Regions from separate parts of the Sporosarcina sp. FSL K6-1508 genome, predicted to be linked through region 2. Evidence: riboswitches for the same ligand, from Rfam matches in the RefSeq annotation. Region 2 holds a riboswitch; each other region holds the start of a gene.

Region 1 (3,282 bases), 630 kb from region 2:
GGCATAAGAATACCGAAAGACCCCCAAGAACTTCCCGTTGAGAAAGCCATAATGCCAGCAAGAATGAACATAATGACCGGCAGGAATGAAACCGGTATATTTGATTTCAATACTAGCTCAGATAAAAACAAACCTGTTTCCAGTTTTCCAATTAAGAACGACAGTGACCAGGCAAAAATAAGGATGAAAACGGGTGGCATCATAGCCTTCAATCCATTTGTAAATGCGCTGCCCATGAGGGAATAGCTAGCAGTTTCATTATTTTTCATCTGCAACATATATAAGATGGCTGCAAGTGCTGTAGCTGTAATCCCACCTGCCAACAGCGCTAGCGATACATCCGTATTTTCAAAGATCGACAAAATGTTCATCGATCCTCCCTCTAAATAACCTGTCCAAATCATAACAGCAAATGTTACCGCAACAAGTGTAACGATTGGTGCGACTAAATCCCGAACACGACCATGCGCGTGAACCGGAAATTCTTCTTTCAGTTGACCTGGAATTTCTTTTTCAGGATCAAATAATTGACCCGTCTCCATTGCACGCTGTTCATGTTTCTTCATGTCGAATAGATCAAAATTCGTCCATGCGAGGAAGAATACCATTGCAAATGTGGCGATAACGTAAAAATTCATAGGTGCCATCATAAGGAAAGCGGATAGTGGCGAATAGCTAATTGCAGCAGCCCCGCCAAATATGAGTGCAAGTTGTCCGATTAAAAAGGCTCCCCAGCTTGAAATTGGAGAAATGACACAAATCGGCGCCGAAGTTGAGTCGATGAAGTAAGCCAATTTCGCTCTTGAAACCCGATGTTGATCCGTGATCGGACGAGCGATTTGCCCAACTGCCAACGCATTGAAATAGTCATCCACAAAAATAGCAATACCGAGAAACACTGTGAGCAATTTTGCTCCGCGTTTTGTTTTGATATGACGCACTGCCCATTCTGCAAATGCCCGGCTTCCCCCAGACAAACTAACAAATGCAGTGATAACTCCTAATAGAAGGATGAAAAGAATGATATAAATATTCCCTGTATTAAATCCATCATCCCAAAATGTTGCTTTTAATGATTCCCACAAATTCTTCAGCGATTCAACAGGCCCAAATGACGCTGCCAGCAAAGCGCCTGACACTATTCCTGCGCCTAGCGACAATAGCACTCGCTTAGTCGCAAACACCATAATAATGGCGATTAGCGGCGGTAAAATTGATACCCATGTTCCTATCATCTACAATTCCTCCATTTAGTCGGGTTGAGGCCCTGTATAGGGGGAATAAAAAAACGGCTGCTAATTACACTCAGCAGAGTGCATCAGGAGCCGGCTTTATCTACGTTTCGTTTGTTGGATAACTCATACTGCTTATCTAACACACGACTTGTAGCTCATCATACATGTTCAAAGATGTATGACAGTGTTATCCCTATTCGGAACAACCCCAGCCTGATAGATCCTGACGATCTTACCAAGCTTCGGCAAAGCTTCCTTTTACGCACGGTCATCGGTGTCAATCTCGCGTGTGTGACTAATAAGCAATGCAGCCTCTACCCAATCGATTTTTCAATTCTTAACAAGCCTATCAATAATCTTGGACATTTTCAAGCCCTTCTTCATTCCGCGAAATTATCTGGCAAAGGGATTTGAAGATTTGGCGGATTTCCACTTCCACTATTGTAGTAGTCAGGAACCGTTCCATGAATGAGTCCCATCGCTACCGGAATCTTCTGTTTAACTACACTTTTTTCGGTTGCGAGTGGAACAATAATTTGAACATTTACTGTCAGTAATATATTAACTTCAACATACACACTGTTAATACCGAAAGAACGTGTTTCCGTATCAATCGTCGCACTGACCTCGCCAATGACGTGGAAACGGATAGGGATTTTGGGGCCTAAATTACCGAGCAGGGGAATATTCGTCGCTTGCCCGATTGGCACAAAAAAAACAACTCCACCTTGGCTTTCCATCGCTTGCGGATCGAATTCGATACCACTTTGCATAGGTAGCATATCCAGATTTCCCTCCTCGGCTTGCTGGAGATGGGACTCGACTAGTTGTTGTGTTTCTGCCAACACCCTATTGATAATTTCTGTATTGAATTTCCACGCCGCCCCCCCTTCAGTATTAGTCGATGCGTCTACAATAATCTCATTGACGTCCAGGACATTAGCTATTCTTGAATTAATGGCTTTACTGATAACATGGGAGGCTATTTTCTCCGTCTGTACCTCTGCATACTGGACATAAATTGGAGTAAGTCTTGTATTAACAGTGTAAAAGAATAGGGAGACTGCAATTATAATTGTGGGAAGAAGAAAGGGTAACAATTTACGTTTCTTTTTCCTGGATCGCCGGGTTACCTGGCCCTGAAATTTCAAAACGACTCCTCCTGCTATACGTTATGCAGGAAAGGAGTCGTTCATTCTTTAAAATATTCAGTTCCATACCACCCTAACACGTCCCTGATCAATTCTGGCATGTAGTACTCTTTCTCTGCCTGTTTCAGTGACGGGAAGAAAAATCCGAATGTGAACATATCCAGCGTTGCAAGTGTATACTTTTGACCGGACACAACTTCCCGGTTGCCGGCGAATAACTGGCCATGTCTATTTTTATATAATCTTTCATGAATCATCGCACCCATTAATGCTCCCCGAAAGCCCAGTCCTTTAATTTCGATTTGTGGCCAGTCTTTATTCATGGACAGCTCATATACGTCTATCAGTTCAGATCCATCCAATGTGACGAGGCAGGGATTGATGGGATGAGGCAGCAACGCATGTAAATCAGCTTTCGTCACCCAGCCCTCATCTAGACTTCCTAAGAAAATCCCCGCATTGAACAATGCGCAATCAGCTTGCGAATAGGCAATGAGCGCCCTCCCAAAGAAAGACGACAAGGGACTTTCTTCAAACAAGTTTTGAGCCAAATGGGTTGGATTGAAAAAGACCTGTTCTTCCATTTCTTTTTTCCCCAATTGAATTAGTTTATTTACTTTTTCAATATCTTTTTCATTACTCTTCACCGAATCCATCCTGAAAAGCTCTGCATCCAGTTGCATGGGCTTTTTGGCATCCTTATCAAATTTCACGGTGACATGACCGACATACTGACCATATTTCCCCGTTGCAGCGAGCATCGTTTCGCCAATCATCTTGCCCTCATGAAAAAGGTGGTGCGTATGTGCGCCGAAAATGACATCAATCCCTGGACATTCTGCTGCAAGCTTTTCGTCTTCATTAATCCCCATATGCGATAGACAAACAATAAAATC
Region 2 (3,282 bases):
AAGATTACAGGAAATATAAGACAAAGACGGCGGCAGCACATGACGACTACGCTGCGATGCGTGAGGTCGTACGACGACGTTATATCCGAGTATTGAGAGATGACCTTCCATTGCCTGATCTCATTGTAATAGATGGCGGTAAAGGGCATATGGAGGCGGCCAGGGAAATCATTGAAGACGAGCTAAACCTATCCATTCCGATTGCTGGACTTGCAAAAGATGATAAACACCAGACGGCGCAGCTCCTCTACGGCAATCCGATTGAACTGATTCCACTGAAAAGAACGAGTGAGGCTTTTTACTTACTACAGCGAATTCAAGACGAAGTTCACCGCTTTGCAATTACGTTCCACAGAAAAAGGCGTGAATCCAATTCATTGACGTCAGCACTGGATGGATTACCTGGCGTTGGGCCGAAAAGAAAAACGATGTTGCTGAAGCATTTTGAATCAGTGAAAAAGATTCGTGAAGCCTCTATTGAACAGTTACAGGATGCGGGATTGCCTGCTGCTGTTGCTGAATCAGTTGAGACGTATTTCCGCGAGGAAGCATTGCGGGAAGAAAAGTAATGTGGTAGAGTGAATGCACTGAATTTTTTCACTGCATAAGAAATTATGAAATCTCTTCCTGTAGGTAATGTATATCATAGAGAATTCACGTATAGAAACCAGCGCCTGGAGGCTCGGATATCCAAAGGTTGTGGGTTCCTTGAAAGTCGGTCCAGCGGGGAGTGATTGAATTTCATCTCTCATTGTTGGGACATGAAGTCGAGAACTTAGACTGCTTTCCTTTATCCATCTTGTGCTTGTTGCCTCTGAACAGGCGTTTGTGCTTTTGTTCCTTATAATTTCATATGTAGTGAAGATAGAGGCGCGAATACTAATAGTACATCCTCGGAAGGCGGCAGCCTGATGAAGGGGATTGAAAGGGATATTCGCCGAAGTAGTTGAATCGGCTGTCGCGATTGTTCTGCTGGATTTCCATTGAATAAATGGAAGTTTGTCAGGTATAAAAATACCTGGAGAGCTATCTGAACGGAGTATCTTTTCAATAATTGCTCCAATCGGACCGGCTCTCATTTTGGGGGCCGTTTTTGCGTTCAGGGGGAAATGGAGGAAATGACTATGGAACGAATCGTAATGAAATTTGGCGGGACATCAGTAGCGAATCCCGAAAGGATAGCCCGAGCTGCAAAACTAGTCTTGGCTGAAGTCAATCAAGGGAATCAAGTGGCGGTCATCGTCTCTGCAATGGGGAAAACAACGGACGATTTACTTAGACTTGCTGAAGAAATTAATCCGAAAGCTGCCCGTCGCGAACTTGATATGCTGTTATCCACGGGGGAGCAAGTAACTGCATCCCTTCTCGCGATGGCGATTGGAGCGCAAGGATTGGAAGCACATTCCTATACAGGCTGGCAAGCGGGCGTAACAACAGAAGCAATTCACGGCAATGCGCGAATCGAGCAAGTAAACGCAGACAAAATCATGTCGACGATTGAATCGGGTGCTGTTGCGGTTATTACTGGCTTTCAGGGCATCGATAACTACGGTGAGTTGACAACACTCGGCCGCGGTGGATCTGATACGAGTGCCGTCGCAATCGCTATTGCTCTCGATGCCGCTGTGTGTGATATTTACACAGACGTCGAAGGGGTGTTTACGACCGATCCGAGATTAATTGGACAGGCGAAGAAGCTCGAGGAAATATCGTATGATGAAATGCTTGAAATCGCAAATCTTGGTGCAGGTGTACTTCATCCGAGAGCGGTCGAGTTCGCGAAAAATCATCATATGCCAATGCGGGTCAGACCGGCACATATGGATGGTGAAGGAACGGTTATCAAGGAGGAAATCAATTTGGAAAACAATCTAATTGTCCGAGGTATTGCATTTGAAAGAGATATCGTCCGGATTACAGTTATGTATGAAGTTCCATACAATGGTTCGCTTGCGAATATATTCACTGCACTCGCGAATCACCATGTAAACGTTGATATTATTGTTCAGACAATCATGGAAGGTGTACAGCCATCTGTTTCATTTTCTATTAAGAAAGAGGATTTCGCAGAGGCAATAAATATTTTAGAAATAGAAAAAGAAGCCCTTGGTTACAGTAGGGCAGATTTTGAAGTCGGCCTTGCGAAAGTATCCATTGTCGGGAGTGGAATGGTCTCCAATCCAGGAGTCGCTGCACAAATGTTTGAGATACTTCGTGGCGCATCAGTTCCAGTTAAAATGGTCAGTACATCTGAAATTAAGGTTTCTGTCGTTATTCCTGAATCGGACATTGAAATAGCAGTAGCTGCGCTTCACAAACAATTCGGATTGGACGCAGATTGAATGAAATGATTTATATGAAAAGAAGCTGTACCTGAATGGGTACAGCTTCTTTTCATACTCCAGTTTTAGCTTTCAAATCCCATTTCACTTGAAAATAGACTAGACTGTCCTTTACATTCAATTCTCCGTAACATTCAGTAAGGAAACCATTCACTTTCTGATACTGTTCTGCGATGAATCCCGCTTCGAGTCGACAGGATCTGTTTTGGACATTCGTTCCGTCTTCGCGATCCAATGTATAGAAGGTTTCCTCTTTTGTGGTTTTCACGAAAGTGAGAATACCCCAACCGGCTTCCTTGAAGAATTCAGGAAGTTCATCAACTCCGAAAATCGGGAATTTCCTAGCCACTTCTTTTCCTGCCCAATAGAGGATTTCGTCTTCATGGTTGCCGAGAATACTTGGCAACACATGATCTCGTAAAATTTCATAGCCGAATCGGGTCGGCGAATCGTATGTAGTATTTTCCAATCGAATATACAACCCTTTCGGTTAAATGATGGCGTAATTAAAAGTTCGGTAATAAAAGTATAATATATTTGGGCGTGCTGAAAAGCCTATATCGTCTTGACCTCTTCAAAACAGAGGAGTACAATGGTTATGTCATAATATTGTACCACGATGAGGTACGTCGTCAACGGTCGCTTCATGTCGAAATGATGACAGAAGTTGTCTGACGGACTCAGTTAATAAGGGAGGGTAAAAGACTTGTCGAGAGAATCAGATTTTTATTTGCGCCGTCTTCATTCACTGCTTGGAATCATTCCAGTGGGGCTTTTTCTTGTCCAGCACTTAGTGATTAACCATTTTGCAACACGCGGCCCAGAGGCATTCAACACTGCATCCAATTTCATGGGGAACTTACCATTCGTACTGTTTTTAGAATGGTTCATTATCTACATCCCACTTATGTTCCATGCGTTCTACGGTGTGTACGTAGCT
Region 3 (3,282 bases), 1.5 Mb from region 2:
TAAATCCAAAAGAATTTCTTCTTTTGAATGATCTAACGCCACCCCTACACCCGAATCCTCATTAAGTGAATGCAATTCATATGTATGTGCTTCGAACTGGAAAACATCCACCAGCTCTTCTAAATCCGCAGCGGTAAAAAACTGTAGCGGGCCTTCCGCACCAAATAGTTGGGCTCCCTGTGCCCGACCCGTACGTGAGGAAATAATGTGCTGAAGCGCACTTAACTCGTATTGCTTTAAAATGGGATATGCATATTCCTTCGTCGATAATAATCCGTCATCGAATGTAATGAGCACTGCTTTGCTCGGTACAACAAGGCGCCCTTCCAAATAATCATACAGCTGATGTGCCGTCAGCGTCTCGAAATGATGATCCGCCAAGTACCCCATCTGCTGCTCAAACGCTTCCAAGGAAATCGTACTATCCATCGTTCTCATCGACTCGCGAGGTAAAACCTGATGATATACAAGCACCGGTAGACCCGCATCCAATGAAACAGACTGCTTAGAAATATATCCCGGCCGCTCTCCTATTGTAAGGATATACCAATCCTCTTCCTCCCGAACAACCGGATAGCGATAGCCTTCTTCCAACTCCAGTATAACGCTGCTCTGCAAGTCAGCATCCTCGTAAACCGCGGTTTTTTGTAGCGTATGAACAGCAGCCAACCGCTCCGTATGTACAAGTGTCGAAAGCTTCTTTTTTTCAACCGTCGCCTTCCCCTTACGGACAAAGGCAGCCATATTTCCCAATCGAAGCTCATAATACGCCTCATCCTCACCTATGATAGCAACGGGCTGATCCGCCTCCAAATCGCCAATCTGCGTCAAGTTCGCCCCTTTCATATAAATCGGCTGACGCTCCTGCGATGTCAACACCCGCTCAAATACCCGCTTTGTGACAAACCGATCCCCTTCCTGCGCGAACACTCTTCCTTGCGATTCAACCAAAATCCATATCGCACCAACACTTATTATAAATACAATCAAGCACACAAGTAACAGCTTATTGCTGGAAATTTTCCTCATACCTTTACCTCCACTGTCTATTAAGCAACGTACAGACGGAGATTTTCAGTAAAAGTTTCAAAAGTTTTTTAAAAAGTTTTGGAGGATGGGAGAATTTATGCTGAAGTGGGCAACTTCACGCAAAGAAGAGGAACCTTCATATGACAATACCTCATTTGATTCCGCGTCTATATTTCTTGCTAAATAAGTCCGGTTGCCATTTGTGCCTGCAAGTATAAAACGACGTCCGTTTAGTTGGAAACGAACGTTATTTTCTTTTTCGACTTGCAATTGTACCGAATTCCGTGTAAAGTGAAAACAATTAAACATTTACTTATTTCAAAATCTTGAAGTAAGGATAGAGGCGCAAAGACCATCAGTACACAATCAGAGGATAATGAGGTCCTATGAAGACTGTGGAAAGGGGGATTTGCCGAAGTGGAGAGATGCTCATTTTCTCAAAGCTGGTTCTGGGTTGAATAAGCACAGAATTGTCATATAGGAGACTATATGGAGGGCTATCTTATGCAAAGAAATAATCTATTATTTCACTGCAACAGCGACCCCTCGTTGTTGCTTTTTGCGTTCATTTATCTTGGATCGGCAAAGAACGCCGATTCAAGTTAAAGCCTCCGGCAAATGTCACGAATTTTCGAGGGAAGTAAAGGATGGCAGACTAAGTTCGCGACGGAAAGTGCCTTAATTTCTGCAAAGAACGCAGAAATACGGTAAATAGAACCTTTCGCTGTTCGATTCGCAACGACTGCATGACCTACATCGTGTAGGCCTCCCGCTCGAAAAAATCCGGACGCAATCACGCCGAGGCGAGATTGATAAATTGCCCTTCTCCCTCTATTGTATCTACCAAATATGAATAGGATGTGGAGAAATGATGAATTTCGGACAAGTTGTAACAGCTATGGTGACTCCTTTTAATGAGCACGGGGATATTGATTTTGAAGCGACAAGGAACTTAATTGAGCATTTAATAGCCAACGGAACAGATAGTCTAGTCGTGTCAGGCACAACCGGAGAATCTCCGACGTTAACGAATACGGAAAAGGTACAATTGTTCAAGTTTGTGGTAAAAGTCGTCAATGGAAGAGTGCCCGTAATTGCCGGAACGGGCTCAAACAATACAAGAGAATCTGTTGAACTGACAATGTTAGCAGAAGATGTCGGTGTTGATGGCGTTATGCTCGTCGTTCCATATTATAATAAGCCGTGCCAAGAAGGGATGTTCCAACACTTTCAAACAATTGCGGCAGCCACTTCTTTACCAGTCATGTTATACAATGTGCCAGGACGAACGTTGGTCAATATTGCTGTCGATACAGTCGTACGCCTTGCTGCAATTCCTAATATCGTCGCGGTTAAAGAAGCGAGTGGAAATTTAGATGCAATAGCTGAAATTATTGAACAGACACCGACAGGATTTTCCTTGTACAGCGGCGACGATGGCTTAACAATCCCCGTCTTATCAATTGGTGGTGTTGGCGTTGTTTCCGTCGCATCTCATATTGTAGGCAATGAAATGCAAACAATGATCCAAAATTTCAAAATGGGCAACGTCAAAGAAGCGGCGTCAGATCACCGTAAACTGTTGCCACTGATGAATGCACTTTTTGCCGCTCCGAATCCGTCACCATTAAAAGCGGCATTGAACCTAAGAGGAATTCAAGTCGGCAGTGTTCGTTTGCCGATGATTCCCTTGAACGACGAACAGCTACATTCACTACAGCGTACGTTGTCAATCTATGATGATGTGAAAGTCTGAAAAGAAACGGTGCCAGGTTCCAACACAATTCTAAATTGTGTTGGAACCTGGCACCTTTCACAATAAAACACATAAAAGACCAGGCACCCGTTTGAATTGGTGCCTAGCGCTTGATAGTGTTAACCCGCTTTATACCACTGCAACCGATGCCGTTGTAATCCCTCTTCTCCATAGATGGTGTTCACAAAATGTTCTTCAGCTCTTTGGGTCCTGATATGAATAGAAGAATGGTCTTCACAAATATCACAATTCCCGTATTCCGGGTCTCCAATGCGTCTCAATTCAAAATAGTCATCTTTAACTTGAGAAAAGTCACCATCCAACCATTTATTCAAAATGCCTTCTAGTTCAGACCCCTTCGGAGCAAATCTTTTTAAATAGAGGATGTTTTCCTTAGCCATTTGTCCGGATGCATGGCCTGCGGAGTAGCTATTCACTTCCGCCCATCCATTCTCTAACACGTCCGTAATGAGATAATCGGATGGATGACTCGTCAC

What was found. Region 2 has a riboswitch for lysine ahead of MKZ11_RS12805 (aspartate kinase). Riboswitches for the same ligand answer to the same signal wherever they lie in the genome.
Region 1: another riboswitch for lysine. It lies ahead of MKZ11_RS09725 (Na+/H+ antiporter NhaC family protein); the one in region 2 lies ahead of MKZ11_RS12805 (aspartate kinase).
Region 3: another riboswitch for lysine. It lies ahead of dapA (4-hydroxy-tetrahydrodipicolinate synthase); the one in region 2 lies ahead of MKZ11_RS12805 (aspartate kinase).

The regions. Positions count from the first base shown of each region.
Region 1 is NZ_JBBOXF010000001.1:1,941,044-1,944,325, reverse strand. It holds gene MKZ11_RS09725 (Na+/H+ antiporter NhaC family protein) at 1-1,235, opposite strand, end outside; lysine riboswitch at 1,379-1,560, opposite strand; gene yunB (sporulation protein YunB) at 1,616-2,386, opposite strand; gene MKZ11_RS09715 (bifunctional metallophosphatase/5'-nucleotidase) at 2,428-3,282, opposite strand, start outside.
Region 2 is NZ_JBBOXF010000001.1:2,571,474-2,574,755, forward strand. It holds gene uvrC (excinuclease ABC subunit UvrC) at 1-569, shown strand, start outside; lysine riboswitch at 858-1,037, shown strand; gene MKZ11_RS12805 (aspartate kinase) at 1,125-2,342, shown strand; gene MKZ11_RS12810 (DUF2507 domain-containing protein) at 2,395-2,811, opposite strand; gene MKZ11_RS12815 (hypothetical protein) at 2,886-3,017, shown strand; gene MKZ11_RS12820 (succinate dehydrogenase cytochrome b558 subunit) at 3,049-3,282, shown strand, end outside.
Region 3 is NZ_JBBOXF010000001.1:4,072,932-4,076,213, forward strand. It holds gene MKZ11_RS20960 (polysaccharide deacetylase family protein) at 1-1,029, opposite strand, end outside; lysine riboswitch at 1,360-1,537, shown strand; gene dapA (4-hydroxy-tetrahydrodipicolinate synthase) at 1,901-2,785, shown strand; gene MKZ11_RS20970 (S-layer homology domain-containing protein) at 2,905-3,282, opposite strand, start outside.